Regions from separate parts of the Ferrimonas balearica DSM 9799 genome, predicted to be linked through region 3. Evidence: predicted binding sites of a transcription regulator. Region 3 holds the regulator's gene; each other region holds the start of a gene.
What was found. Region 3 encodes LexA, which represses DNA repair genes until DNA is damaged. Its sites were predicted from a motif close to TACTGTATNNNNATACAGTA; they were not measured.

Region 1 (7,581 bases), 1.9 Mb from region 3:
CGGCCCTGGTGCAGAATCGCTTCACGCTTGGCGAACTGCACGATGTCGTAGATGGTGAGGAAGAAGTAGTGGTAGCCGAGCTCGTCGATCAGGGCAAACTCCTGCTCCAGCTGTCGGCTGACCGACTCCGGCACGGCCTCGCCATAGCGGCGCCGGGCGCCTTTCAGGGTTTCCTGGCGCAGATGGTCGCTGGCACTCATCCCTTCCGGCACCAGCTCCGCCGGGTACTCATAGCGCAGTTCATCCAGGCTGAACTGGCAACGGCTGGCCAGGCTGACGGTGCTGGCCAGCCACTCGGCGCGGTGCCGCTGCACCAGCCTCGTCCGGGGTTTCAGGTACGCCTCTGCGTTACCGGCCAGACGACCACCGGCCTGCTCCAGCGAGCAGCCCAGGCGGATACAGGTCAGCGCGTCCAGCAACGGCTGCCGGGCTTTTTCATGCATCCGCACCGGGTCTGCCGCCACCATCGGCACCTCCAACTGCCGGGCCAGAGCCTCCTGAGCCGTCAGCCACTCCCCTTCGCCGCCGCGCAGCATCCGCTCCGCCACCAGAAAGATGCGTTCCGCAAAGCGCCGGGCCAGCCAACGTCCCCGCTCCAGCGCCTCAGTCGGCGCTGCCGGTGCCCACAGCAACAGGCAGTTGGGCAGCGTCAGGTCATCCCACTCCAGCCGGTACTGGCCCTTGTCACAGCGGCGTCGGGCCAGGGTGATCAGCGCCGACAACTCGCCGTAGCCCACCCGGTTCATCGCCAGCAGGATCAGGCGGTCCTGATCCAGCACAAATTCGCTGCCGACAATCAGCTTCAGGCCCGCACTCTTGGCGGCCATATGGGCCTTGACCACCCCGGCCAGAGAGCACTCATCGGTCAGCGCCAGCGCGTCATAGCCCAGCTCAGCGGCTTGCTGCACCAGTTCATCCGGGTGGGACGCCCCCTGTAAAAAGCTGTAGTTGCTGGCACTGCGCAGCTGGGCAAAGCCGGTTTCAGAAGCCGCCATGAACAAACCATCCCTGACCATCGCGAAACAGCCACAACCGCCGCCCCGCCGGATCCAGGCCAATAAAGTAGTCCCGCGCCACCGGCTGGGCGTCCCACCAACCGGTTTCAATCCGCTCCGGCCCGGACAGCAGAGTGACCGTGTCACGAGCGATCGGGGCCGGTTCCGGCAACAGCCACAGCGGCCGCTCTGCCACCACGGCCTCGCCAGCGCCCGCGCCCGGGGCACAACGGCGCTGGGCCAGTTCGGGCCGCACCTCCGCCACGCTCTGCAAACTGTAAATCCGCTCCGCCCCCAACCGCGCCTGCAGCCGCGCCAACAGGTCCTGGGCGGCCCGGTCCGGCCCCTGCCCCGGCAGCAGCGCCGCCGACTCCGGCTCCAGCGGCAACAGCACCGGCGCCGCCAGCGTCAGGGCGATCACCGGCTCATACAGCACCAGTCGCTCCAGTTGCAGCTGACACAGGGTCATCCACACTTCGGCCCGGAACTCCGGTCCCGCCGCCCGCAAAGTCAGCTCAGTGGCGGGCCGGTCCCGGTGTTGCAGACCAATCTGCACCTCACTGGCCGCCAACTGGCGTCGGCGCAGCAGCTCGGCCAGCTCCAGAAACAGGCGATTGAGGGGAAAACGCAGCACCGCCAGAGTCTCGATCTCCTCCATCAGCTCAAGTCGACGCTGGTAATGTTCCGGCGGCTGAAAATGGGGACGGGGATCCGGTCGCTGGCCCAGCAGGCGTTCGAGATAAAGCAGCAGTTCCGCGCCGAAACGCTGGCCCAGCTCGGCCCGGGGCAGCGCCAACAGCGCTTTGCCATCATGCACCCCCATACCGGCCAGCCGGACTTCAGCGTCGGCAGGCAGATCCCAGGCGCTCAGTGGCAACGAAGCGAGCGCCTCCATCACCGGTCGGGCTTCGGTTTCCGGCTGTCGGGCCCGGGCCAGCAAAGCCGCGGCCATGGGGGTATGGGACAGCGCCCAGTGAGCCGGTTGCCCCAGTGACGCCAGCCCCTGCTGCAACGCCGACAACCACGAGGCCAGTCCACCAAACAGGCGCAGCATGGAGCTGACCTCCAGCACCAGGGTCTGGGGCGGAAACAGCATCACCTGCCCGCTGAGGCCATACGCCCACTGCGCCATCGCCTCCAGCAGCGGCGCCTCATCCGGCAGCGGGTGGCACAGCAAGCCGTCACACAGCGCCGTCGCGGTGGCCAGCCGCTGGCCGGGCACCACACCGAGCGCCAGTGCGGCATCATTGCACTGCTGAATCGTCAGCGGGTGGCCGCTGATCAGGGCCAGCGGCCGTTCGCTTTGGGGCAGTCCGCGGGCCAGGTGATGCAGGGCCAGATCGGGAAAATGGATCCCCAGCAACATCACCACGGCCCCTGCAGCAATACCGGAGCGTGGCAAGGTTCGGACTCTGGGGTCACGCCCTGCCCGCAGAGCGGCAGGAAAAACGCCGGTTTGGGCCAGCCGCCCCGCTCTTTCAGCAACGACACCGAGAGGCCGCCGGGCTGGCGACTCCAGCTCAGCCGCAGCGGCACCGGGTGGGGTTGCTCGGCCAGCACCAGGGGCAGATGCAGCATCAACAGGCAACGGCCCCGCTCTGCCGCCAGTTGCAGGCGTCGCACCTGGGCCACGCTGAGGTTGTCCAGCCAGGCCAGTACCAGCGCACAGCGGCCGCTGCCCAGGGCCTGTTCCAGCGTCCACAACTGCTCCTGTGAGTCCCGTGCATCCACGCAGACAAGGCGGCTGAGATCGACCCCGATCTGCTGCCAGCCCGGCGCATACAGCGGCACCGGTGGCGCCACACAGAGCAGCCAGCGGTCGGCATCGGAGTCCGCCAGCAGCGGCACCAGCAGCGGTGATAACGCCGGGTCATCCGCCAGCAGTTCCACCACGCCATAACGTGGCCAGCCCCCTAAGGCCAGCTGTTGGTCAAGGGATGAGAATCCGGTTGGCAGGCTTTCGCCCCCAGCTTGCTGCTGGCTCGCCAGCCAGATGTCATTTCGGTTGAGTAGATGGGAAACCGGCGCTTCCATAGGAACACACGAACACTGTACATTTATACAGTTATCTTAGTGTTCCTGCCCACGATCGCAAGCGAAACCCTGTCTCAACCGGGGAACAAACACGCAGAATGTGAACCGACTGCTATGCTGACAACTCGGGATTTCGCGGTCCTGAAGAGGCCAGATACCCCCCAATCGAAGCAATCTCATCGCCAGTCGTCAGGAGCCATGGGAAAATTGGTATGCCAATAAGCAGTTACGCCTCGTTCCGGCAATGTCTGGAGCAGGACAGGCTCCACTCCAAACGCTCCGCAGGTGCGGCGAAGTACTTTTTCGATGCCATTTGGCAATTCACCGTACTGCTGCGCCTGTGCGAATGGATGCACAACCGCAAACACCGCGTGGGCTACCTGCTGTGCTGCCCGTTGTTCCGCTGGCGCTCCCGCACTCTGGGTTTCACCATCCCCATCAATACCTGTGGTCCCGGCTTATACGTGCCCCACTACGGCACCATCGTTATCAATACCCGGGCCCGCATCGGACGTAACTGCACCATCCACACCGATGTGTGCATCGGGCGACACCCGGACAGTAAAGAGCGGGTGCCAACCTTGGGTGACAACATCTACATCGGCCCCGGTGCCAAGATCTACGACGCCATCACCGTGGCCAATGGCGCCACTATTGGGGCCAACGCGGTGGTGAACCGGTCATTCAATGAGGAAAATTGCGTGTTGGCCGGGGTGCCCGCCAAAATGCTGACAAAAAAAGCCGGCGCTTCTCAGCCCCGGCCCCTTCATCTCGCGTCGTTCTCTAAATCACCGGACCCCTAAGCCCCGAGCGCCTGGGCATGGAAGCGCAGGTGGTCATCAATAAAGGTGGCAATAAAGTAGTAGCTGTGGTCATACCCCGGGTGCATACGCAGGGTCAGTGGGTGATCCACCGCGTCACAGGCCGCGCGGAACGCTTCGGGCATCAGTTGCGATTCGAGGAAGGGATCCTTGCTGCCCTGGTCAATCAGGATGGGGAGGCGCTCCTCTGCGCTGGCCACCAGCAGCGTGGCATCGTACTGCTGCCAGTCGGCGGGGTCCGGCCCCAGGTAAGCGCTGAACGCTTTGCGTCCCCAGGGGGCTTCTGTGGGGTGGCAGATCGGCGAAAACGCGGACACTGACGCGTATACTCCAGGGTTACGCAGGGCCGCCACCAACGCACCATGCCCCCCCATCGAGTGACCGCAGATGCTCTTATCCGCCCGCACCGGCAGGTTCATCTCCACCAGCGTTGGCAGCTCATCGGTGACGTATTCGTACATCCGGTAATGATCGGCCCAGGGCGGCTCGGTGGCATCCACATAGAATCCCGCCCCGGAGCCCAAGTCGTCCTCATCATGCTCACCGGGCAACGCCAGTCCCCGGGGGCTGGTGTCGGGACAGACAATGGCCAACCCCAGTTGGGCGGCCAGCCGGAAGGCCCCCGCCTTCTGACAGAAGTTCTCGTCGGTGCAGGTCAGGCCCGACAACCAATACAACACCGGCACCCGGGCCGCCATCACCTGAGGCGGCAGGAATACCGCAAACACCATGTCGGTAGCGGTGGCCTCACTGTGGTGGCGATAACGGCGCAACCAGCCGTCGAACACTTCGGTTTGCGATAACAGTTCCATGGGGGTTCCTCGTGCTGGCGTCCGTCGACGCAGTATAGGCGGGGATGCGGTCAGGCGTCAGGGCGCGAGCCGCCGCCGGGCCTCGCCTTCGACCAGGATGCACTCATCCATATAGCCCAACCGCACATCCAGTCGGGTCTCTACGGTCATATTGACCAGAAACTCGGTGCCAGCCCGTGACACCATGGCCCGCTCCAGCGCCACTTGAGTGGACGGCGGCTCGCCCGCAGGCAACAGATAGATCCAGTATCGCTGGCAACTCGTGCCCGACGCAGCGCCTAAACTTTCACTGTCCACTCGCTGCAGGGGGCCCGAATAACTGTGTGCGGCAAAGCTGGCTGGCCCGCCGCTCTGGCAACCTGCCAACAGCCCTGTGACCAGCAATAGTCCGATTCTCTTTTTCATGGAACTGACCGATAATGAGGAACAATTTCCCCAGATTACCAAGCCTTAACAGCATCGCAAATGATCGGGAGCCGCCATGTCTGCCAATACCAACCTTGAACGGATCTGGAACACCCTGGAGCGGGTGCCGGCGGGCAAGGTGGTGAGCTACGGCCAACTGGCCGATCTGGCGGGCCTGCCCGGTCGGGCGCGACTGGCGGCAAGGGCACTGCGACTGGCGCCGCCACAGCGGCAACTGCCCTGGCACCGGGTGATCGGTGCCAGCGGCAAGATCAGCATCGCCAAAGACAGCCCCGGCTACCGGGAGCAGATGGCGCGGCTGCGCAGTGAAGGGGTGGAAGTGAACAATGGCCGGATTGCGCTGTCACTGTATCAGTGGCAACCGGATCTGGCCGAGTTGCTGTGGCAACTGGACTACTGATAGGAACCGCCATTGATGAAGCCGCTGCTGCTGGCCCTGCTACTGACCCTGCCCATGCTGGGCCAGGCCGATCCCTTTACCCCCTTCCGCGCTGACTATGAGGTGTTTCATGGCAGCAGTTCCCTGGGGGGCGGCTACTACCACCTGGAGCAGCTGAGCGACAACCGCTACCGCATGGGCTACCAGAGTGACGTCTCCTTCCTGCTGCTGTCGGATGTGCGCACCGAAACCTCGGTGTTTGAACGGCAGGATAACGATGTGCTGAAACCCCTCAACTACCGCATGGACCGCAAGGGCAGCGGCCCGGACTTCGGTGCCAGCATCCAGTTTGAGGGCAGTGAGATCGTGGCGAAATACAAAAAGCGCCAGAAAACTTTCCCGATGCGTTCACCGGTGTTCGACAACCTGCTGTACCAGCAGCAGCTGCGCCTCGACGTGGCGGCGGGCAAAACCGATATGCACTACCCGCTGATCCAGAAAACCAGCGAGCGCAACCATTACTATCGGGTGATCGGCGAAGAGGAGGTCACCATCCCCGATGGTACCGCCACCGCCATCCGGGTGGAGCGCATCCGTGAAGCCGGTGATCCCAAGCGCACCGTTATCTGGTTCCTGCCCCAGATGAACTACGTCGTGGCGCGCCTGGCCCACTTTGAAGATGGCGACCTGAAAGCCGACATGCGGCTGCAGAAGGTGGAGTTCTACTGATTCTCCCCGGCCCGGGGCCTCAGCCCTGGGCCACCACTTTCCCCTCCCGGAACAGACACCAGCTTCCCGCTTCCATCTTGTGCCAGGCTTCGTTGCTGGTCAGCGGCCGGGTAGCGATCACCGTCACCACATCCTTCGGCGTGGTCTCCTGCTGAAAATCGATCACCATTTCGGTATCAATCAGCCGCGCTTCGCCAAACGGCGCCTGCCGGGTGATCCAGTGCAGATTGTTGCCGCACAGCGCCAGCAGATAGACCCCGTCTGAGATCAGCATATTGAACACCCCCAGCTGCTGCAGCTTCCGGCCCTCCCGGGCCAGAAAGCGAAACGCCTGCTTACGGTCTTTCGGCGGCTTGGGGTAGCGCGCCGCCAGCTTATCCATCAGGGTGCAGAACGCCAGTTCACTGTCGGTATTGCCCACCGGCAGAAAGCGCTCCGGCTGCAGCACCGTTTTGTAATCGCTGAGTTGGCCATTGTGGGCAAAGCACCAATTACGCCCCCACAGTTCACGGCCAAAGGGGTGGGTGTTCTCCAGGCAGACGCGCCCGCGGTTGGCCTGGCGAATATGGCTGACCACAGTTTTCGATTTGATTGGGTAGGACTTGAGCAGGCTGGCCACCTCGGAGTGACAGCTTGGATCGCTGTCTTTAAAGGTGCGATTGCCGGGGCCATCGTAAAACGTAATGCCCCAGCCATCCCGGTGTGGGCCGGTCTTGCCGCCGCGCTCCACCAGGCCGGTAAAACTGAACACGATATCGGTTGGCACATTGGCGCTCATCGCCAGAAGTTCACACATGAAAGTTCACGTCCTTTAAGTCCCTGTCATGCGGCGCAAAGCCGCCTGTGGCTAGGATAGCTGGAAAGGGTGATCTGTCCCAGTCCCCTTGCGTATCAAGCTCCCTAGCAAAAAATCAAACGATTGTTTACTTTTTCCGTGACACTGGTCGGATCTGTGTCATACACTGTGATCACTCGCACAGTGCCTGGCGCACCGAGACACAAGGAGAATGACTGTGACTACCCTACTTTGGAGCCTCGCTGCCATCGTGATTTTGGGAGCGGCCCTATACCAACGGGCCTCCCTGCTCGTGTTTACCGCCCTCGCTGCCGTCCTGCTCGGGATCGGCCACTTCCTCGGCCTGGTTGGCCCCATCACCTGGACGCTGTTTGCCATCGTCTTTGTGCCGCTCAACCTCGCCCCGGTGCGTCGCGCACTGCTGACTGCTCCGATCCTCAAGGTGTTCAAAGGCATCATGCCGGAGATGTCGCAAACCGAAAAAGACGCTATCGAAGCCGGTACCGTTTGGTGGGATGCGGACCTGTTCTCCGGTAAGCCCAACTGGAACACCCTGCACAACTACCCCACCCCGACCCTGAGCCCTGAG
Region 2 (7,581 bases), 2.1 Mb from region 3:
TACAGCACGTCCAGAAGGCGTTGCTTGGAGATCACCTGCTGATGATGGCGCATCAGGTACTCCAGGATCTGGTATTCAAACGCGGTCAGCTCAAGCAGGTCACCGGCCAGGGTGACGCTTTTGCCGGTCAGGTCCATCTTCAGCGAACCACAACTGATCTCCGGTTTGATAAAGCCGGCGCTGCGGCGCACCAGGGCGTTGAGGCGAGCCATCAGCTCCTCAATGCGGAAGGGCTTAACCAGATAGTCGTCGGCGCCAGCGTTCAGACCCTCCACCTTGTCCTGCCAGCTGTCACGGGCGGTCAGGATCAGAATGGGGAACGCTTTGCCCTGATCCCGCAGTCGCTGGATTAGGGACAGGCCGCTTTCGTCGGGCAAACCGAGGTCAACCACCGCAATGTCCAGGGGGTAGTTATTGGCCAGGTACTCGCCTTCAGAGGCGGTCTGACTGGCCTGCACCTGGTTGCCCAGCTCAGAAAGGCGCACCTTAAGGTGGTGGCAAAGGAGCGGGTCATCTTCAATTACAAGTATTTGCATATCGGTGGTCCGGGTAAGCCATTCAATCCACTACAGCATACGCTGAACGGCTGTATCCTGGCTGAACTTGATCAACAGAGTGTCGGCACTGTAGCAAAACGTGACGGGGCGGGCGCTTTTGCTGTTAACAAAAATGGCAAAAAAAGGTCATTCACGTAGAATAGCCTGCCACCTTTTGCCAACAAGGATGCGACGATGTTGCGCACGCTGCTCGCCGTTACGGCTCTGCTGTTCTCCACTCTCGTCGGGGCTGAAACCCTCTACTTCACTGCGATTCCGGATCAGGATGAGCGTCGCCTGCAAACCCGTTTTGATCAGGTGGCCGACTACCTGGCCGAAACCCTCGACGTTGAGGTGAAGTACCTGCCGGTGAAATCCTACGCGGCGGCGGTGACGGCGTTTCGCAATAATCAGGTGCAGCTGGCCTGGTTTGGTGGGCTTTCCGGTTTGCAGGCGCGGCGCATGGTGCCGGGCTCCCAGGCCATTGCCCAGGGCTACGAGGACCAGTTTTTCCGTACCTACTTTGTGGTGAATACCCGCACCGGCCTGGATAAACAGCGCGAACTGGCGCGGGAAGACCTGATGGGCCTCAGCTTTACCTATGGTGCCAAGGGCTCCACCTCCGGTCGCCTGATGCCCCAGTACTACATCGAGAAGCATCTGGGGCGGGACAGTGACGTGTTCAGTCGGGTGGGCTACTCCGGTGACCACAGCCGCACCCTGGCCCAGGTTCAGGCCGGTGTGTTTGACGCCGGTGCGGTCAACTACAAGGTCTGGCAACAGGCGATCCGCGATGGGGTGGTGGATCCGGCCAAGATTAAGGTGCTGTGGGAAACGCCGCCTTACCCGGATTACCACTGGACCGTGCGCGGGGATGCCGACGCCCGATTCGGTGATGGTTTTACCCGTCGCCTTCAGGCCGCCTTGCTGGGCATGACCGAGCCTGAACTGCTCAACGCCTTCCCCCGCCAGGGCTTTGTCGAAGCCAGTAACGAGGACTATCAGGCCATTTCGGACGTTGCTGAGGCGATTGGCCTGTTGCGCTGATGCCACTGTTTACGTTGAACCGGGCCACCCTGCGACAAGGCAACGAAGTGGTGTTGCAGTCGGTCAGCCTGGCGATTCAGGCGGACGAGCGGGTGGCCATTCTCGGCCCCTCCGGGGTGGGGAAAACCACGCTGTTGAACCACCTCTACCAGCAGGCGCCCCAGCAAGTGGCGCTCTGCCCCCAGGCTCAGGGCCTGGTGGAACCCCTGTCGGTTTACCACAACATCTACATGGGCGAACTGAATCGCCACTCCAGCCTGTACAACCTGATCAATCTGCTGCTGCCTTTGCCAAAGCCCCGTCGCGCCATTGGTGAACTGGCCGCCAGTCTGGGACTGGATGGCAAGCTGATGACGCCGGTTGCACAGTTGTCCGGTGGCCAACGCCAGCGCACCGCGCTGGGACGGGCTTTGCATCAGGCTAAGCCCACTCTGGTGGCGGATGAACCGGTATCCGCGCTCGATCCGATACAAGCCAAATCCGTACTGCAACGTGCGCTTGAACAGCACCAGGGGGCGGTGGTGGCCCTGCATGACGTGGCGTTGGCCCGGGCATGTTTTGACCGGGTACTGGGCTTGTCCGGCGGCCGGTTATTGTTCGATAAGCCCGCTGAGACGCTGTCAGAGGCGGATCTGGCGCAACTTTACCGATGATGACTCCGCGCTTGCGTCGCCTGACCCTGGGACTGTTGGTGCTGGGTGGCGTTTGTGCGGTTGTTGGCGATGTTGGCCTGGTTGCCACTGAGCCGGGCAGTGAGCTGTTGCGCCTGTTCCAGGGGCTGTTGATGCCCGACTTCCTGGCCACGGAACGGTTGTTTGAGGCGCTGTTCGCCACCGTGGCCTTTGCGCTGCTGGGGGTGACGCTGGGGGCCGTGGTGGGGGCGATGCTGGCGCCGCTCTATCATCTTCGACTGGTGCGATACGGTTGCGGCCTGTTGCGGTCGGTGCATGAGCTGTTCTGGGCGCTGCTGCTGATGCAGCTGTTTGGCTTGTCGGGCCTGACCGGAGTACTGGCGCTGGCGATCCCATTCTCCGCCATGTTTGCCCGCATCTATTCCGACCTTCTGGCCCAGGCACCTGCCACCGTAGAGCAGGCTCTGCCTTATCAAACCCGCTGGCTTGATCGTTTGCTCTATGGACGTCTGGCACCGATGTGGCCGGCGCTGGCCAGCTATACCCGCTACCGCTTCGAGTGCGCCATCCGTTCCGCCACCGTGCTGGGCTTTATCGGCTTACCCACCCTCGGCTTTTACCTCGAGTCCGCCTTTCGACAGGGATTTTACGCACAGGGGGGCGCGCTGCTGTGGCTGCTGCTGCTGTTGATCGGCAGCTTGCGCTGGTGGGGGCGTCCTGCGCTATTGCTGCTGTTACTGGCGCTCTCGCTGTGGTGGTTGCCGCCAATGGTGTGGCCGGGTGGTCAGTGGATCGTCCAGTTTCTGACCGAAGGGATCTGGCCCGCACCGTTGCGTCAGGGGGATTGGGCGGGGCTCTGGCAATGGGCCAGCAGCCTGTTTCCCCTGGCGGCGGATGGCCTGGTCAACACCTTACTGGTGTCCGGACTGGCCCTGGCCATCAGTCTGGTGCTGACCCTGCTGCTGTGGCCCTGGGCCAGCCGCTCAGTGATGGGACACGCCAGCACCGTGGGGCAGGGGGTATTGCTGTTTGGGCGTTCATTGCCCGAGCTGTGGCTGGCCTTTGTCCTGATGCTGGTGCTCGGTCCAAGTGCCTTGCCGGCCGCGCTTGCATTGGCGCTGCATAATGGTGCGCTGGTGGCTTTTCTGACTGCGCGGGAAGCGGACCGCCTGACCCTTCGGCCCGACGCGCCCCGAGGCTGGAACCGGCACCACTACGAACTGTTGCCGCGGGTTTACCCCGGCATGGTCAACCTGCTGATGTATCGATTTGAGTCGATGGTGCGGGAGACGGCAATGATGGGGATGCTTGGCATCGCGACATTGGGGTTCTACGTGGACAGTGCGTTTGAGCTGTTTCGTTTTGATGAGGCGATGGCGTTGATCCTGCTCAGTGGACTATTGAATCTTTTGGTCGAGGGTGCGTGTCGCCGGGCGTTGTCGACCCGCTGAGAACGCAATGGATGAACCATCGTACTGCCATTGCAGTTCGCCTAACAGGCCGTGGAGCAGGGCGTCATAGAGTGCCTCCAGAGTGGTCGGGTCGAGCCACTCCGGGCTTTGCTCGAGCAGAGAGGGCAGTGGAGTTACCCGCCAAATCACCGGGTTGCCCCGGTTATCCCGGCTGAACTCAAATGCCACCAGACTTAATCCCAGTGTGTTCTGCAACTGCCGTAGTGGCCGGATGTCTCCCGAACGCCCGGCGCCGTGTTGCGCCACAAATGGTCGGGTTTCGTAGTAGTGCTCACCGGTGAGCACACCGAGAAAGTCGTTATGCTCAGGCGTCTGGCTGGCATCCGCCTGGCGGCAGGCCATCGGTTTTACCATCCCATTCCAGGGCAGGGAGGCCCACTGACGTCGATTGCCAACCAACAGCGGCGGCCGTCCGAGTTGGGCCTGATCGCGCACAATCAGTGGGCACCCGAGGCGGGCACTGAGCGCATCAAAATCGCTGCTTTGGCCGCAGGGTAAGGTGTGACTGCAGCCGATCCCCAGCTCTTGTGCGGTGGCGATGGCGGTAGCCTGACGGCTGTGGTTGAGCCGTGAAATGGGATTGAAAACCGGCAGTTGATGGTCAAGGTAGTGCTGCTCCAGTGCCAGTAACTCATCCAATCGGTGAGGGCCAGGTTCGGTCATCGGTGTGGGCGCCCAGGGCAGCAGACCTTTGCCGCCGGGCCAGCGCAAGGCACCGGGGCCGGTACCGATGCCGAATCGAATATGACGGTATAACGTTGGATGGTGGGCACTCAGCCAGTCAAAGAAAGCCAGATGCCAACGATCTGGTTGCTGCACCACCACATGGAGGTGGGGGCGTCCTAACAGAAACGGCAGGTTGCGCACGCCAAAGCGCCACCTCAGACGGAGGTGGGAGCGAAGTCGCGACAGCCACGTTGGGGCGTTCATAACGTTGATATTGGGGTTACCTGGGAAAGTGCCATTACACCGGGAGCCGGTGTGGTTAAACTTGCACCAAGAAGGGTCATGGTGCACCTTATCCGGGGCAGCTATGCCTCTAATCTAGTTACTTTTACTGTAGTCCAGTCGCCAGCAGTCTACCCATATCGGATACTGTTTATTTATCCAGTGTTGTTTGCTACCCTGACTGGGCAATGAGTTTTCACAGATGAGGATGCGGACATGGCGGTGATCGTCAAGTACGTGGTGGAGCGGGACGGAGAGGAGCGGATGACCTTTTCAACCAAAGCCGAAGCGGACGCGTACGACAAGATGCTGGATCTGGCCGAGAGCCTGGAGCCAATGCTGGCCCAGTCGACGCTGGTTGAGGAAGAGAAACTGGAGGAGTTGGCCCTCTTCCTGGCGGAACGCAAGGTGGAACTGATGGCCTTGCTGAAGGGTGGAAAAGCCGCTAAACCGGCCGCGAAGCCTGCGGCGAAAGCCAGTAAGGCCAGCAAAGCCGCCTGAGTGCTTGCATCAAAAAAGACCGGCCATGGGCCGGTCTTTTTGTTGGCATGTCAGAGGGTTCCGCCCTGTGGTGGTTTGCGGGCAAACAGCGGGCGCAGGCTCCAGGCAGCCAGCAGGCTGAACAGCATGACGCTGGACATAATGGCCGCCAGTCGCAGCCAGGGGGCACCACTGGCCTGGCGCAGGGCGATAAAATCGACAGTGCTGGGCAGCCACACCGCCAGTACGCCGGCCACCAGGCCCGCCTGCAGCACAATGACACTCCAGCGACGTCGGGCCAACAGCAGCAGGGGAGCCAGGGCGAGCAGGGCGGTGGGCAGCAGAGCGCCAAAGCGCATAAAGTGGGCAGCCAGCAGCAGGTAGGCCAGCACAACAAGAACAATTCGCCAGATCATGGGTTACTCCTGAATCCGATGCCGACACAGTAACCCAGTGACGGAGGGCAGGCACTGCCCCAAAGGGGGTAGTTTGATGCTATCCGTGTGATCTCTTTGGCAATTTTGAACTCAGGCACAAACAAAAGCCCGCCATTAAGGCGGGCTTTTTCAATTCAGGCTGAGAGTCAGGCGTCTTTGCCGGACTTACGGCGGCTGGCCGTCGGTGCCTTGGGGCTGTTGGCCTGCACCAGTTCGCCGGTCAGCTCCGCAACGGTCTGGCCATACTGGGTCAGCGCTTCGATGCTGGTTTTCATGTAGCTTTCCATCCCTTCGCGGAATTGGTTGGACAGCTCCACCTGCTTCTCCACCAGCTGCATGGGGGTGGCGCACTGGGCCAGTGCCTGACTGTTTTCCAGGCTGCTCTGAACCATCTGGTTAACAAAGTCGTTATTGCGCAGCGCAGCATCGCTGGCAAACTGAGTGCTCAGTTCACGCACTTTGGTGTTGGTATCAATGCTGCGTTGCAGCTGCTCATCAAACTGGGTCTTTACGTCAGTAAACATGCGCCATGCTCCCCGCTAAATTGGCCAATAATGGAATTGTGCAGTGCACAATCAATGCTTAATTTAGAGCCGGGGTGGCGAAAGATCAAGCAAAATTGTGCGCTGCACAAAAAGTTCATATTGTGCTGCGTCCACGGCTGGCCTTTCTTTGCCCAGTCCAACTCCCTACACTGGGGCAAACACCGACAGGACATCACCATGAAGTTGATCAAGCGTTACCCCAATCGCCGACTCTACGATACCGAGCTGAAGCGTTACATTACGCTGGCGGACGTTCGTGATTACATCAAGGGATACCAAAGCTTCGAGGTGGTGGATTCCAAAACCGGTGATCCCTTAACCCGCCAGGTGTTGCTGCAGGTGCTGACAGAGATGGAGAGTGAAGGGCATGCCTCGGTTCTCACCGATAAATTCCTGGAGGAGATCATCCGTCTCTATGACAGCCGCATGAGTGGTATGGCCGGCCAGTGGCTGGAGCAGGCGATGGTCAGTTTGCTGGGGCAACAGCAGCAGTGGCAGCAGGAGCTCAAGCGGATGCAGGAGTTCAACCCTGCCCAGGTGTTTGGCGCCTTTTTTAACCCGATGGGCGATCGGGATAAAAAGTAAGCCAGGCAGAAAGCCTCATTCGAAATCAGTTGTTTAACACACGATTGCAGCGCGAATTATTTTCATGTTCGGTATAAGTTAATTTGCATGGATTAAAATATCGCCAGTCGCTCTTTAGGGAGTAGGTTCAGCTCAAATTTGCGCCTATAATCCGCGCGTTTTTTTTCGTAGGAAGTTTGAGATGAAAAAGCTCGTTCTGAGCGCAGTGGCCGTTGCCCTGACCACCTCCTCCCTGACTGGCTGCATGGGCCAGATGGGCGTATCCGCCGCCGTAACCAAAGCCAACCTGTCCGTCGTGGACAACCGTTACGGCCGCGCCGGTCTGTTTATGCTGATGAGCCCGGTATACGGCATCGCCAGCATGGCTGACCTGTTTATCTTCAACAGCATCGAGTTCTGGACTGGCACCAACCCGATCACCGGTCGTTCTCCGGCGGTGGTTGATATGCCGGTAGAAGCGATCTTCAAGGTAAACCAGCACCTGGACAGCAGCCTGACCGAAAACCCGAATCTGGACCAGAAGCTCCAGGGCAAGGTTGAGCGTATCCAGATGGAGTACCTGGACCAGGACAGCACCCGCATGAACCTGTTCTTCGAAGACGGTTCTGAGCGTCAGCTGCTGGGTCAGCGTATGGGCGACCGCGTTGAGTTCAGCCTCGATGGCGAAGCCATTGCGACCGTATCCGTTGCCGAACTGGAAGCTTACGTCGAGACTCGTCAAAGCTAAGTTCACCAGGCAGGAAGAAGCCGGGCATTTGCCCGGCTTTTTTTGTGCCCATTCCTATCCTCGATAGGGTCATTGTTCTGTCAGATAGCGGTGGCATGGTTTTCTGCACATCGTTGCAACTGCGCTTTACTTAAGACAGCAACGTCACCTGTGACAAGGAGCTCCCATGACC
Region 3 (7,581 bases):
ATAAACAGGATGACGGCGATGCCGGCCAGCAGCACATAGCCGCCCATGCCGCCCCCTTTGGACAGGCTGGCCACATAGTTGCCAGCCCCCAGGGCAATCAGGAACAGCCCTACCGCACCGACAATGGGCCAGGGGCTCTGGGCCGGTACGTAATAACGTTCGTGTTGACTCATTTTGGTCTCCTTACCCGCGCTCACTCACCTTGTCGGTGATGTTGTAGAGCGTGTATGAGAGGGTCACGGTCTGGATCTCCGGTGGCAGTTCCGGGTCCAGGTAAAACAGCAGGCCCAGCTCGGCTTCTTCGCCGGCCGCCAGGGGTTGCTGGTTGAAGCAGAAGCATTCGACCTTGGAGAAATAGAGCGCCCCCAGGCCAGGACTGACCGAGGGGATGGCCTGACCCACCGTGGCTTCAGCCGACAGGTTACGGGCATAAAACGCCACCTGTCGGCTTTCGCCGGGGTGCACCTTCAGCCGGTTCACCACCGGCTTGAACTCCCAGGGCATGTCGCCCTGAACCCGGGCGATAAACTCCACCGTCACCACCCGTTGTTCATCCACCGTTCGGCTTTGTGCCGCTACTTCACCGGAGGTTTTGCCATTGATGCCGGTGATCTCGCAGAACACGTCATACAGCGGCACCAGGGCAAAACCGAAGCCGAACATCCCGACCACCACCCCAATCAGGGTGGTGATCAGACGGCGATTTTCCTGCGCATTCGCCATGGCAGCCTCAGGCGACCTTGGGCGGGGTGTCGAAGGTGTGCAGCGGCGCCGGTGACGGCACCGTCCACTCCAGCCCCTCGGCCCCATCCCAGGGTTTGGCCGCGGCTTTTTCGCCGCCGCGAATGCACTTGATCACCAGCGCCAGGAAGATCAGCTGCGACAGGCCAAAGGCAAAGCCGCCGATGGAGACCACCTGGTTGATGTCAGCAAACTGCAGCCCGTAATCCGGGATCCGGCGCGGCATCCCCGCCAGCCCCAGGAAGTGCATCGGGAAGAACAGCACGTTGACCGAGATGATGGAGGTCCAGAAATGCCAGCGTGCCAGGGTTTCCGAGTACATGTGTCCGGTCCATTTCGGCAGCCAGTAGTACGCCGCCGCCATGATGGAGAACACCGCGCCGGTCACCAGCACATAGTGGAAGTGGGCCACCACGAAGTAGGTGTCGTGGTACTGGAAGTCCACCGGCGTGATGGCCAGCATCAGCCCGGACAGTCCGCCAATGGTGAACAGCACGATAAAGGCCAGGGAGAACAGCATGGGGGCTTCGAAGCTGATGGAGCCACGCCACAGGGTGGCCACCCAGTTAAACACCTTCACCCCGGTGGGCACCGAGATCAGCATGGTGCAGTACATAAAGAACAGTTCCGCCGCCACCGGCATCCCGGTGGTGAACATATGGTGGGCCCAGACGATAAAGGAGAGCCCGGCAATGGAGGCGGTGGCGTACACCATCGAGGCGTAGCCAAACAGCTTCTTGCGGGAGAACGCCGGGACGATGGCGGAGATCACCCCGAACGCCGGCAGAATCATGATGTACACCTCGGGGTGGCCGAAGAACCAAAAGATGTGCTGGAACATCACCGGATCACCACCGCCGGCGGCATCAAAGAAGCTGGTGCCGAAGTACTTGTCGGTCAGCACCATGGTGACCACACCGGCCAACACCGGCATCACCGCAATCAGCAGGAAGGCGGTGATCAGCCAGGTCCAGACAAACAGCGGCAGCTTCATCCAGGTCATGCCCGGGGCACGCAGGTTCACGATGGTCACGATCACGTTGATGGCGCCCATGATCGAGCTGATCCCCATGATGTGAACCGAGAACACGAACAGCGCGGTGGAATCGCCACTGAAGGTGGTCGACAGCGGGGCGTAGAAGGTCCAGCCGAAGGCCGGGCCGCCGCCCTCCATAAACAGGCTGCCCAGCAACAGGGCAAAGGCGAACGGCAGGATCCAGAAACTCCAGTTGTTCATCCGCGGCAGCGCCATGTCCGGTGCCCCAATCATCATCGGGATCATCCAGTTGGCCAGGCCGGTAAAGGCGGGCATCACCGCGCCGAATACCATGATCAGGCCATGCACCGTGGTCATCTGGTTAAAGAAGTGCGGGTCCACCAGCTGCATGCCGGGCTGGAACAGCTCGGCCCGGATCACCATCGCCATGGCACCACCGGTCAGGAACATGATGAAACTGAACCAGAGGTACAGCGTCCCAATCTCTTTGTGGTTGGTGGTCAGCAGCCAGCGCTTGATCCCCGTTGGGTGGGGATGGTGGTCATCATGACCGTGGTGTTCTTCCTCAATAACGCCGGGGCGTTCCAGCTCATCGACGGGCCGGTCGGTTACGACAGTATTCATTCCCTAAACTCTCCTGCTACTGGCCGAGGGCCTTGGCCACTTCCGCGGTTTGCACCACGTCACCGGTCTGGTTGTCCCAGGCGTTACGCTGGAAGGTGACTACCGCCGCCAACTCTTTCAGGGTCAGCTGGCTGGCAAACGCCTGCATAGCGGTGCCGGGCTTGCCGTGCACCACAATGTCGACGTGGGCATCAACAGGGCCGGTGGCAACCGGGCTGCCACTGATGGCGGGGAAGACCCCCTGCAGGCCCATGCCATTGGGCTGATGGCAGGCGGCACAACGGCCGTTGTAGACCTGCTCCCCCAGGGCCATGGATTCCTCCAGAGTCAGGGTCTGGGCCAGGGAGTCCTGCTCCGCCTGAGCGGCCGCGGCGCTGGCCTGCTCCTGCTCTGCCAGCCACTGGTCAAACTCCGCTTCCGGCAGCACCTCTACCACCACCGGCATAAAGCCGTGGTCTTTGCCGCACAGCTCGGCGCACTGGCCACGGTAGGTACCGGGCTCATCCACCTTGGTCCAGGCCTCATTGATAAAGCCCGGGTTGGCGTCCTTCTTCACCGCAAACGCCGGCACCCACCAGGAGTGGATAACGTCGTCGGAGGTCAGCAGGAAACGCACTTTGCGGTTGGCAGGGATCACCAGGGGTTTGTCCACCTCCAGCAGGTAGTTTTCGCCCTTGGCTTCCGCGTTGGCGATCTGGTCAGCCGGGGTAGAAAGCAGGCTGTAGAACTCCACCTCATGGTTGAAGTACTTGTAGTGCCACTTCCACTGCGACCCGGTGACCTGGATGGTCAGATCCGCATCGGAGGGATCCTCCATCGCAATCAGGGTGCTGGTGGCGGGCACAGCCATGCCGATGAGGATCAGGAACGGAATCACCGTCCACAGGATCTCCACCTTGGTGCTTTCATGGAAATGCGCGGGTACCGCGCCTTTGGATTTGCGATGGCGGATCAGGGCCCAAATCATCACCCCGAAAACCACCGCCGCAATGGCGCAGCAGATGTAGAAAATGGTCATGTGCAGGCCGTAGACCTGCTGGCTGATCTCGGTCACTCCGGGCGTCATGTTCCAGAGCGAGGGATCCGCCATTGATGGCATCGCCACCAGAGTGGCCAAGCCACCCAACAGCTTGTACTTCACAAACGTTCTCCTCTGACTATTGCTTTCGCAATGTCCAGAGAAGAGCCATCACAGCACGGCTTTGCTCCATGTCAGCTCCCCTCCCCAAAAGGGCTCGGGCATACGCTTTCACTGCAAACGTAACGGCTGCCTTGCGGCCAGTGACACCAGTAAATTGTGATTATTCAGGCGCCAATATCACTCAACTTACAAGCAGACTTGACCTTGATCAAGATCACAAATCAATGAGCCAAAAGAGAAAGATCCATTCCCTCGTGCCACATCAGCGGGTAGTTCAAGGTGGGAATTTCGTCCAGTGGCAAGAGCGATTAGGGGGTAAAACAACAACGCCACCGGAATCGGTGGCGTTGCGGGCAGTCGCGGCAAGGGCGGGCATTAATGCAGGGCGCTGGGGATCTCCAACGGCGAACCCTGGCCCACTTCAAACAGGAAGGCGGGACAGTGGGCACGACGCGATACCAGCTCGAGTCGGCGGCGATCCCGGGCATCCAGCTGGGGCACCCAGGCCAGCGCCACCGCACAGGTGGTGCCGGACACCGCCTGTTCCAGCGCCCACTGGGCAGCAACGTCATCGTCGCAGCGCACCTGAAGCACCCGGCTCAGATCGACCCCGGCATCCGCCAGCACGGTTTTCCAGTCAAATGCCGGTGGGTTAATCAACAGCAGCCAACGCGGGGCGCGGCTGTAATCCGCCAGCTGCGGGGCCAGGCGGGCCAGCGCCAAACGGCCGGCATCATCACCCTGAGGGGCAGTCTGAACCTGTTGCCAGTCGAGGCCGGGTTGTTGCCACAGACCCGGATGTTCCCGTCGCACTCCCTGCCGCGTTTTCATTACTGCCATCCTCCGTTGCGAACCACGCCAACCGCCAGGCCTTCAATGGCCAGCGCGGTGTCTTCCAGATCCACGACAATCGGCTCGTACTCCGCGTTTTCCGCGTGCAGATACACCACGTTGCCGCGACGCTCGAACCGCTTGACGGTCACTTCATCTTCACCCACCCGGGCCACAACCACCTGACCATTGCGGGCATCCTGAGTCTGGTGCACTGCCAACAGGTCGCCGTCGAGGATGCCGATCTCCTTCATGGAGTCACCGCGCACCCGCAACAGGTAGTTGGCGGACGGACGGAACAGGTTGCCATCCATCTGGTAGTGGGTTTCCACATGCTCCTGAGCCAGAATCGGCTCACCGGCGGCCACCCGGCCAATCAGCGGCAGGCCCAACTGCTCCGGCTCCGGCTCGTTGTAGAGCAGACGGATGCCGCGGGAGGTACCAGGGACAATCTCAATAAAGCCTTTACGGGCCAGCGCCTTAAGGTGCTCTTCCGCCGCGTTGGCACTCTTAAAACCCAGCTGCCGGGCAATCTCGGCCCGGGTCGGGGGCATCCCGGTGTCCTGCATATGCTGGCGAACCAGATCGAACACCTGATTCTGGCGGGGCGTAAGTGGCTTCATCGCTGGCGCGCTCCTGGGGACTGGCTAAATCCCTGTTTATTCATACAGTAGATACTGTGAGTATATACAGCATGGTGATGAATTCAACAGGTCAACGCATAAAGTTATCCCTTTGTTCTGCCGATCATCTCCGACTGGAACCCCTGGTTTCCGCTCCGGCGCAGATCTGACCACCGTAACAGAAGCACAATCGACTCTGTCAGCGCTGCCAGTTATTGGCCTTTCGGTGTACACTCTGCCCCAATTCCGTTCGTCCAGAATAAGAAGCACACTTCGTGAGTCAGAACATATTCCCGGCGTGGCAACAACCACTCCGCTGGGCTCAGAAAGCCCTGGTGACCAGCAAAGCGGTCCCACAGGACCCCATCGCTGAGCTGGATCTCGACCCAAACCGTCCGCTGGTCTACGTGCTGCCCCAGGAGTCATTCTCTGACCGTCTGGCGCTGCACGAGTGCTGCGAAAAGCTGGGCCTGCCCAGCCCGTTCGAGCCTCTGGTGATCAAGGGCGAAACCGTCAGCCGCATCATTGCGCTGGAGCCAGCCCAACTGCTGTTCAGCCAGGGTCGCACCACCGATTTCAAAGCCCGTTTCGAGCGCCTGCTGTCGCTGCACCGCGAGCACGACGACCTGGATGTCCAGGTGGTGCCGGTCAGCCTGCTGTGGGGCCGTAACCCCGGCAAAGAGGAGGAGAGCGTCAAAGCGACCCTGCTCAACAAGAAGAACCCCACCTGGCTGCGTAAGACCTTTATCCTGGCGATGCTGGGGCGGGACAACTTTATCCGCTTCTCCCGGGCCGTCTCCTTGCGCCATATGGCCGACAACCACGGCACCGACGCCACCATCGCCAACAAGCTGGCCCGGGTAGCCCGGGTGCACTTTGGCCGCCAGCGCACCGTGGCCACCGGCCCGCGCCTGCCGGATCGTCAGGCACTGTTCCACGGTCTGCTCGCCTCCGAGGTGATCAAAGACGCCATCGCTGACGAAGCCAAGAGCAAAAAGATTTCGGAAGCCAAAGCCCGCGAGCGGGCGCTGGAGTATCTGGAGGAGATCTCCGCCGATTACTCCGACAGCCTGATGCGCATCGGTGATCGGGTCCTGACCTGGCTCTGGAACAAGCTCTACAGCGGCATCAATGTGCGCGGTGCTGAGCAGATCCGCCAGCTGTCCCAGGATGGCCACGAGATCGTGTTTGTGCCCTGCCACCGCAGCCATATGGACTACCTGCTGCTGTCCTACGTGATCTATCGTCAGGGCATGGTGCCGCCGCACATCGCCGCCGGGGTAAACCTTAACTTCTGGCCCGCCGGCCCGATCTTCCGTCGTGGCGGCGCGTTCTTTATCCGTCGCTCCTTTAAGGGCAACAAGCTCTACTCAGCGGTGTTCCGCGAGTACCTCGATCAGCTGTTTAAACGCGGCTACTCGGTAGAGTACTTCTGCGAAGGCGGGCGTTCTCGTACCGGCCGTCTGCTGCCGCCGAAAACCGGCATGATCGCCATGACCGTCAACAGCGTGCTGCGTGGTCTGGAGCGTCCGGTGACGCTGGTGCCGGTTTACCTGGGCTACGACCACGTGATGGAGGTGTCCACCTATCACAAGGAGCTGGCCGGTAAGAAGAAACAGAAAGAGAGCGCCTGGCAGGTGTTCTCCGCCATCCGTAACCTCAAGGATTACGGCCAGGGCTACGTGAACTTTGGTGCCCCCATCACCGTGCACCAATTCCTGAACGAGCATGCCCCGAGCTGGCGCACCGACACCGCCGACGGCGACTTGAAGCACGGCTGGATGACCCCCACCGTGAACAAGCTGGCCAACCAGTTGATGACCCGCATCAACGACGCGGCCGCCGCCTCCGCAATGACCCTGACCACCTCCATCCTGCTGGCCACTGAGCAGCACGCCATGCCGCGCCGGGCGCTGGAGAAGCAACTCGACTTCTACCTCGACCTGCTGCGGGCGGTGCCCTACACCCCGCTGGCCACCGCGCCGGAGGGGGATGGTGAGGCGGTGTTGAAGCAGGTGCTGGACCTCAACAAATTCGATGTCAGCGAAGACGCCATGGGTGAGATCGTTTCCATCCATGAGGGCAACGCCGTCACCATGACCTACTACCGCAACAACACTCTGCACCTGCTGGTGCTGCCTGGCCTGATGGCCAGCCTGTTGCTGCGCAAAGGCTGTATGACCCGCGACGCCATCCTGGATGAGATCCGCGCCCTCTACCCGCTGCTTGAGGCTGAGCTGTTTATGGGTCTGAGCAATGGCGAGCTGGATTGCTACCTCAACGCCCTGCTCAATGAGCTGGTGCGTCTGGAGATGGTTGAGGACTGCAAAGAGGGGCTGGTACCGCGCCAGAGCCGCCGCGCTGAGCTGTACAACCTGGCCAACCAGGTGCAGGAAACCCTGCAGCGTTACGCCATCGTTCTGTCCCGCCTGATGAAAGAGCCGGAGATTGAGCGTGGCACCCTGGAGAAAGAGAGCCAGGTACTGGCTGAGCGTCTGGCCCGTCTGCATGGCATCAGTGCGCCGGAGTTCTTTGATAAGAAGGGCTTCACCATACTGACCAACTGCCTGAAAGAGATGGGTTGCCTCGGTGATGATGCCGACCAGGACAAGGTGAAGGCACTG
Region 4 (7,581 bases), 1.2 Mb from region 3:
TTCGACTACTGCAACCCGAAAACAAAAGGGCGGCCATTGGCCGCCCTTTTTGCTGTCTGATGGTGCGGTTACGGACGACCGCCCTGCAGTGGGGTGTTGAAGTTGTCGCTCAGGGTGTAATCCCCGTCGACGGAGACCACCGCGTCATCGGCAAAGTGCACCACCAGCTCTTTGCGGGTGAGCTCATTGGTGCGGCCATTCTTAAACTGGTAGACGTAGTACCAGGTGTCGGAAGCGAAGCTGTCACGCAGCACCGGGCGGCCGAGGACAAACTCCACCTGCTCGCGGTTCATGCCAATACGCAGCTTTTCCACCTGATTCTGCTCGATAAAATTCCCTTGAGGGATGTCGATCTTGTAAACCATCCAATCGAAGACCGAGCAACCGGTGACACCGGCACTGAGTGCGGCGGCCACCATCAGCATCCTGAACTGCTTCATCCTAATCTCTGCGTTACCTTGGCGTTAGAGAGGCATCATAACCAAGCCGGGGGGACAAAAAAAGCTCCCCGGAGGGAGCTTTTGGTGGCCAGGGCCGTTACATGGCGGCCTGGAAGATGGCGCAGATCTCCTCGTGAGTGGCCTGTTTCGGGTTGGTCAGGCCGCAGGCATCGTTCAGGGCGTTGGTGGCCAGAGTCGGAATGTCCTCGGCTTTTACGCCCAACTCGGTCAGGTTGGCCGGGATTTGGATGTCGGCGGACAGGGTGCGGATGGCGGCCAGGGCCTGTTGGGCTGCTTCGTCATCGCTCATACCACGGGTATCCACGCCCATGCAGCGGGCAACGCCGGCCAACTGACGTGCTGCCACCTTGGCGTTGTACGCCTGCACGTGGGGCAGCAGGATGGCGTTGCAGACGCCGTGGGGCAGGTCATAGAAGCCGCCAAGTTGGTGGGCCATGGCGTGCACGTAGCCGAGGCTGGCGTTGTTAAAGGCCATGCCGGCCAGGAACTGGGCGTAGGCCATCTGTTCCCGGGCTTCGATATCGCTGCCGTCTTCAACGGCGCGACGCAGGTACTGGCTGATCAAAGCGATGGCTTTCTCGGCGCAGGCGTCGGTGATCGGGGTGGCGGCGATGGAAACGTAGGCTTCCACGGCGTGGGTGAGCGCGTCCATGCCGGTGGCGGCGGTCAGCGCTTTGGGTTTGGCCAGCATCAGCTCGGGGTCGTTAACGGACAGCAGCGGGGTGGTGTGCTTGTCCACGATGGCCATCTTAATGTGACGGGCTTCGTCAGTGATGATGCAGAACCGGGTCATCTCGGAGGCGGTGCCGGCGGTGGTGTTGATCGCCACCAGCGGGGCTTGCGGTTTGGCGGATTGGTCGACCCCTTCGTAATCGCGGATATCGCCACCGTTGGTGGCCACCAGAGCGATGCCCTTGGCGCAGTCGTGGGGAGAGCCGCCGCCGAAGGAGATAACGAAGTCACACTGGTGCTGGCGGAACAGGGCCAGGCCGGCTTCGACGTTGGCGGTGGTGGGGTTGGGCTGAACGCCATCGAAAACCACCGAGCCGATCCCCTGTTGACCCAAGGCTTCGGTCAGTTTGGCCACCAGCCCCAGCTCAACCAGTGGGGTATCGGTCACCACCAGCCCCTTGGTAAAGCCCAGGGTGCTGATGTCCTGGATGGCATCATCCAACGCACCACGACCTAAGGTATTGACGGAAGGGATAAAAAACTTAGTTGCGGACATAGGCGTCCTCCTAGTTTTAAGCTTTGAGAAATCGGGTTCAAAAGGCTTCCTAGGGGTAACGCTAGCATTGCCATAGGGGCATCGGCGTGATCCGGATCAGGCTTTTGTCCGCCCGTTCCCGATCCAGTTCACAACCGACTCTGACTGCTCAATCCGTGTCCGACACCAGCAGTTCGCGGGCATTGGCCAGGGTGTTGTCGGTGATGGTATCGCCACCCAGCAAACGGGCCAGTTCCTGCAACCGGGCTTCTCCCAGCAGCGGCGTCATGCGCGTTTCGGTGCTCTTGCCCTGGCTCTGTTTGGCCACAAACATGTGGTTATGGCCATTCCCCGCCACCTGGGGCAGGTGGGTCACACAGAACACCTGAGTGGACTGGCCCAGCTGGCGCAACATGCGGCCGACGACGGCGGCGGTGGGGCCGGAGATCCCCACATCCACTTCGTCGAAAATCAGGGTTGGGGTGGCCACCTTCTTCGCGGTGATCACCTGAATGGCCAGGCCGATGCGTGACAGTTCGCCACCGGAGGCGGATTTGGCGATGGGTTGCAGCGGCTGCCCCGGGTTGGTGGTAACGAGGAACTGCACCCGGTCTGCCCCGGTGGGCGACAGCGCGTCGGCACGATGCTCGACGCTGATCTGGAAGCGGGCATGGGGCATGGCCAGGGCTTTCAGATTGTCGGTCACCAGTTTATCCAGTTCACGGGCGTAGCGCTGGCGGCTCTTATTCAGCTTCAGGGCACGCTCGGCCAGTTGCTCACGGGCGGCATCGCGGGCCTCGCCCAGCTGTTCGATCTGTTCGTCACTGCCTGCCAGGTCGGCCAGCTCGTCCGCCAATTGCTGGTGGTGCTGGGCCAGTTCATGGGCGGAGACCATATGCTTGCGGGCCAGGGTCATGGCGCGTGACAGGCGGTTTTCCAGCTCATTAAAGCGCTCTGGGTCCATCTCCAGCCGGTCGCGATAGCGCTCCAGTTCGCTGCTGCTCTCCTGCACCTGAATCAGGCCTTCGTGCAGCATGTTGGTGATGTCGGCCAGGGCCGGGTCTTCGCCGGCGAGGGCATCCACCTGACTGATGGCTTGCTGCAACAGGGCCTGAACGCTGACCTCATCCCCCTCACTGAGCAGATACAGAGCGCGTTGGCTTTGTTCCAGCAGGGTGCCGCAGTTGGCCAGGCGGCGGTGTTCCACCTCAATGGCTTCAAACTCGCCCGGTTGCAGGGCGAATTCGTCCAGCTCCTGTACCTGATACTCCAGTAACTGCGCCCGCGCCTGGCGCTGCTCCTGCTGCTCTTTGAGCTGTTTCAGCTGCAGGTCGAGGGATTTCCACTGCTGGTAGGCATCCTGACACTGTTTCAGCAGGTTGAAGTGACCGGCGTACTGATCCAGCAGGGCCAGCTGCGTATCGCTGTGCAGCATGCCGTGATGGGCATGCTGGCCATGGATGCTGATCAGGGTTTCGCCCAGGGCTTTGAGCTGGGAAAGCGGCACCGGATTGCCGTTGATCCAGGCGCGGGAGCGCCCCTCACTGCTGATGCTACGGCGCAGGATGCACTCTTCGTCGTCGTCCAGGGCGTTGCTGCGCAGCCACTGCAGGGCAGCGGGGATGGCGGCAACGTCAAAGCGGGCGGAGATCTCAGCCCGCTCTGCGCCGGGGCGCACCATGCCGGCTTCGCCACGACCACCGAGGCAGAGGCTGAGGGCATCGATGGCGATCGATTTCCCTGCGCCGGTTTCGCCGGTGATGGTGGTCATTCCGGGGGCAAAATCGAGTTCCAAAAATTTTACGATGGCAAAATTGGCAACCGTCAGTTGAGTGAGCATGACGCGTCCCTGTGTAGTTAATCTGTGTCGTTAACTGTGCAGATAAACAGTGCTGTACGGAGATACAGTATATGCGGTTTTTTTACCCGGTAAAGCGGCGGGCCTAAAATTTTGTGCGTACGCTGACATTTTGCCTGGAGGAGCGGGTCATGAGTGCAGTGGCGGTGGTAACGGGCGCCAATCGGGGGATCGGTTGGCAGGTGGCATTGCAGTTGGCGGAACGGGGATTTCAGGTGGTGCTGAGTGCCCGCGATGCCGGAGCGGCAGAGCGTGCGGCGGCGGAGATTCGTCAGCGCGGCGGGCAGGCGCTGCCCTATGCATTGAATGTGCGGGACCCGCAGGCGGCGGCTGGGTTAGCCGGCTGGCTGGAGACCCACTTTGGCCAGGTGGATGTGCTGGTCAATAACGCCGGGGTGTTTCTGGACAACGACGTGTCACTGATGGACCTGAGCGACGAGGTGCTCAACCTGACGCTGCAAACCAACCTGCTGGGGCCCATCTATTTGTGCCGTGCCCTGGTGCCACTGATGAAGGCCAAAGGGTATGGCCGCATCGTTAACGTCTCATCAGGCTACGGTGCCCTTAACGACATGGGGCCCTATATCGCCGCTTACCGTATCTCCAAGGCGGGGCTGAATGCGCTGACGGCGGAACTGGCGGCGGAGCTGACGGACACCAATATTAAGGTGAACTCGGTCTGCCCGGGCTGGGTGCGGACGGAGATGGGCGGCGCCAGCGCGACACGTTCGCCGGAGGAGGCCGCTGCGGATCTGGTGTGGGCGGCCACCCTCGACGAAAAAGGCCCCAGCGGGGCCTTTCTGCGGTATCGCGAAGTGATCCCTTGGTAGGGGTCAGAACAACTTGCTGCCCCAGCCCAGTTTGCTGCGCAGTACCTGAAAGTAGCTGTGGCCTTTGGGGTGGATCAGGCGCAGCGCGTGGTCCGCCTTGCGGATGACGATCTCATCGCCGGGCAGCGCCGCCAGAGTAATGTGGCCATCACAGCTGACCTCCAGTGGCCGACTGCCCATGTCCGGTGACGCGATAAGTTTCACCTCGCTGTCGCCGTCCACCACGATGGGGCGGCCTGACAGGGTATGGGGGAACATCGGCACCAGAATTACGGCGTTCAGGTTGGGGGTGAGAATGGCGCCTCCGGCGGAGAGGGAATACGCGGTGGAGCCGGTGGGGCTGGAAACGATCATGCCGTCGGCGCGCTGGCTGTACATAAAGCGGCCATCGATATACACCTCGAACTCGATCATGTGCGCCACTTTGCCCGGGTGCAGTACCGCTTCGTTCACTGCGGTATTGCAGGCTTTGAGCTCACCATGACGATACACCTCCGCCTGCAGCAGGAAGCGACGTTCAATATCGAATTCGCCAGCCAGCACCCGCTCAAGCGGTGCCTCAAAATGTTCCGGGTCGAGATCGGTCAGGAAGCCCAGGTTGCCCCGGTTCACCCCAATTACCGCGACATCGAAGCGGGACAACACCCGCGCGGCGCCCAACATATTGCCGTCCCCGCCCACGACGATGGCCAGGTCACATCGCTGTCCGAGAGTGGTAAGGTCAACGCGTTCGGCTTTATCGCAGCCGAGGTGTTTGGCCACCCGCTGTTCCAGCAGTACCTCGTAGCCCTGTTTGCGCAGCCAGTAAAACAGCCGGGTCAGGGTCTGGTTGGCGCCGTCATGATCCGGTTTGCCAATCAGGCCGATGGTATGGAAGGGATTGGTCATGATGTTGTTGGTGTTGGCCCTTGAAGTGGCGGAGTTCGTCCCCATAATAGGCTCAGTGATTTATTGAATAAAGTGGTTTTGCCTGGAGTTGAGATGGCTGACAAGCAGCAAAAAGTAGCGCCGAATGAGGAAATTGAAGCAACTGAGACTGACGCGGTAGAGCAATCCGCCGAGGAACAAGTGCACGCCGAGGACGCTGCCGCCGAGCGCATTGCCGAGCTGGAAGCGGAGCTGGCCAAGGCTCATGACACCATCGCCGGACAAAAGGACAGCGTGGTTCGCGCTGCCGCGGAGGTGGAGAACATCCGCCGCCGTACCGCACAGGACGTGGAGAAAGCCCACAAGTTCGCACTGGAGAAGTTCGCCAATGAACTGCTGCCGGTGATCGACAACCTGGAGCGCGCTCTGGAGGTCTCCAACAGCGATGACGAGGCGATCAAGCCGATGCTGGAAGGGGTGGAACTGACCCTGAAGAGCATGCTGGCCAGCGTGGCTAAGTTTGGTATTGAGGTGGTTGATCCGGTAGGCGAAGCCTTTAACCCCGAGTTCCACCAGGCCATCTCCATGCTGCCGAGCGAGGAGTTCGCCGCCAACACCGTGATCTCGGTAATGCAGAAAGGCTACGCTTTGAATGGCCGCCTGCTGCGCCCGGCCATGGTGATCGTATCCCGTGGCTCCGATGCCCCGTCAGTGGATACCCAGGCCTGAGCCTGAAATCATCGCAAAAAGCCGCCTCCGGGCGGCTTTTTTGTGCCTTTTTCCCCCGACAAGGGCACAAAAAAAGCCTCCCGAAGGGGAGGCTTTGCAGGGAATAATGACGTAATGGGTTGAGCCGGTTCAGCCTTTGCTGTGCTCGGCGACCACACCGTCCGCACGCATCTGTTGGTACAGTGTGTCGGCCAGCTTCAGGTAGTTCGCCCAGCTGGTGGACAGCTTGGTAAAGCCGGTGGCGGCGTAGCTGCCGGTGTCGCCGGTCGCAGGCAGGTCGTTGATGTCGAACATGGAGCCGCCTTCAACGATGTGGGCTTCCAGCGCATCAAACATCACGTTGAAACCGATGCGGGCCGGCTCTTCGTAACCGATGGACTGGTACTTGGACTGACGGTAGAACTTCTTCAGCGACGCGTCGGTGATCTGGGCTTTCTCGTCCGCGAAGATCTCGTCGTAGTAAACGTCGACAATCTGCTGAGTGTTGGTGTCGACCACAAAGCGCAGCATTGCGGTCAGGCCGGTCCACTTACCCTTCTCATCCAGCAGCTTCTCGGCTTGCTGGTAGAACTTCAGGGTGGTGCCTTCACCAGTGATGCGGCTGTGGATCTTGGCGGTCAGCGGCACCATGGACTGCTGAATGGAGTTGGATGCACCGGCCACGATGTCCAGGTCCTGGTACTTCAGGCGGTTCGGCTCTTTCAGCTTGTTGGCCAGCTTGGGATCCCAATCCGGGTTGAGTTCAAAGGTCAGCTTGTCCTCTTCCACCATCAGTCGCTCCATGGTCAGGGAGGACTGCACCCAGGCAGTGCCCTTCTTTTTACCCATGGAGAAGTTGTACTCGGACATCCGCTTCGGCACGTTCTGGTACAGGCGGGTGTAGTAGTTGGGACGGCCATCCTCGTTGAACTCGGCGAAGATCACGTCGCTGGGGTTGTTGCTGTCGACAACCACGGCCATGGAGCCCATATGGCCCTGGCGGAAGCGTGCTTCTTCGTAGTAGTAGTCGCCTTTAATCAGGCCCAGTTGGGGCTGAATGGACCACTTCAGCTTGAACTCCTCCTCGTCAGCCTGCTTGGCGGCAACGGTTTGAAACTCCGGCTGAGAACCGTCTGCCCGCGGCAGGTCGTTGATGGCACGCAGAATCCCGTTAGAGGAGATGGTGGCACCGGAGACAGCGTCGATCCCTTCATGGCCGTTGTTGGCGACGATCTGCGGCAGCAAACGCTCGGCATTCAGGAACAGTGATTCCGTTTCGTTGTGGGATTTGGTTTTGATCTGCTGGATCTTGCCCTGCTCAACCACCACGGTCAGTACGATGTCACTTTTCTTGCCTCTGGCGGACACGTCGTGGGTGCCATCTACGTATTTGCCAGCCGGGGCTGTCGCGGAGCAACCTGCAACGGCCAGCGCCACTGCAGAGCTTACCAGGCACAACTTGATGCGATTAAAGTGGTTCACGGTCTCACCCATACTTTTCTGATGAATAGTGTATGAAGGTGAGAATAGGGAATTGGTGGTTTTGGACAATTGCGGAAAACCACTATATCCGGGTGTTTTTATTTGAAATTGTGATCCCGATCGCCATGATTTAAATTGCTATTCCGGATGATGGGTTGTGCTAAGATA

Region 1: the regulator LexA is predicted to act here: its motif matches at 3,043-3,062, upstream of imuA (translesion DNA synthesis-associated protein ImuA).
Region 2: the regulator LexA is predicted to act here: its motif matches at 4,781-4,800, upstream of FBAL_RS10840 (YebG family protein).
Region 4: the regulator LexA is predicted to act here: its motif matches at 3,541-3,560, upstream of recN (DNA repair protein RecN).

Annotation. Positions count from the first base shown of each region.
Region 1 is NC_014541.1:2,536,562-2,544,142, forward strand. Features, by position in the region: gene FBAL_RS11505 (error-prone DNA polymerase) at 1-995, opposite strand, end outside; gene FBAL_RS20280 (Y-family DNA polymerase) at 982-2,361, opposite strand; gene imuA (translesion DNA synthesis-associated protein ImuA) at 2,361-3,029, opposite strand; gene FBAL_RS11520 (serine O-acetyltransferase) at 3,242-3,832, shown strand; gene fghA (S-formylglutathione hydrolase) at 3,829-4,662, opposite strand; gene FBAL_RS20450 (hypothetical protein) at 4,720-4,896, opposite strand; gene FBAL_RS11530 (MGMT family protein) at 5,144-5,488, shown strand; gene FBAL_RS11535 (DUF3108 domain-containing protein) at 5,504-6,196, shown strand; gene FBAL_RS11540 (class II glutamine amidotransferase) at 6,216-6,992, opposite strand; gene fadE (acyl-CoA dehydrogenase FadE) at 7,210-7,581, shown strand, end outside.
Region 2 is NC_014541.1:2,380,165-2,387,745, reverse strand. Features, by position in the region: gene FBAL_RS10865 (response regulator) at 1-536, opposite strand, end outside; gene FBAL_RS10860 (putative selenate ABC transporter substrate-binding protein) at 732-1,583, shown strand; gene FBAL_RS10855 (ATP-binding cassette domain-containing protein) at 1,583-2,236, shown strand; gene FBAL_RS10850 (PhnE/PtxC family ABC transporter permease) at 2,233-3,666, shown strand; gene FBAL_RS10845 (hypothetical protein) at 3,613-4,617, opposite strand; gene FBAL_RS10840 (YebG family protein) at 4,852-5,136, shown strand; gene FBAL_RS10835 (hypothetical protein) at 5,187-5,531, opposite strand; gene FBAL_RS10830 (phasin family protein) at 5,699-6,076, opposite strand; gene phaR (polyhydroxyalkanoate synthesis repressor PhaR) at 6,275-6,682, shown strand; gene FBAL_RS10820 (DUF3332 domain-containing protein) at 6,864-7,409, shown strand; gene FBAL_RS20445 (hypothetical protein) at 7,576-7,581, shown strand, end outside.
Region 3 is NC_014541.1:202,363-209,943, reverse strand. Features, by position in the region: gene FBAL_RS00975 (cytochrome c oxidase subunit 3) at 1-173, opposite strand, end outside; gene FBAL_RS00970 (cytochrome c oxidase assembly protein) at 184-723, opposite strand; gene ctaD (cytochrome c oxidase subunit I) at 731-2,362, opposite strand; partial or broken gene coxB (cytochrome c oxidase subunit II) at 2,400-3,461, opposite strand; gene FBAL_RS00955 (hypothetical protein) at 3,879-4,334, opposite strand; gene lexA (transcriptional repressor LexA) at 4,334-4,957, opposite strand; gene plsB (glycerol-3-phosphate 1-O-acyltransferase PlsB) at 5,233-7,581, shown strand, end outside.
Region 4 is NC_014541.1:3,264,167-3,271,747, reverse strand. Features, by position in the region: gene FBAL_RS14920 (outer membrane protein assembly factor BamE) at 69-440, opposite strand; gene yiaY (L-threonine dehydrogenase) at 538-1,689, opposite strand; gene recN (DNA repair protein RecN) at 1,838-3,508, opposite strand; gene FBAL_RS14905 (SDR family NAD(P)-dependent oxidoreductase) at 3,658-4,356, shown strand; gene nadK (NAD(+) kinase) at 4,360-5,244, opposite strand; gene grpE (nucleotide exchange factor GrpE) at 5,338-5,952, shown strand; gene FBAL_RS14890 (FMN-binding protein) at 6,082-7,425, opposite strand.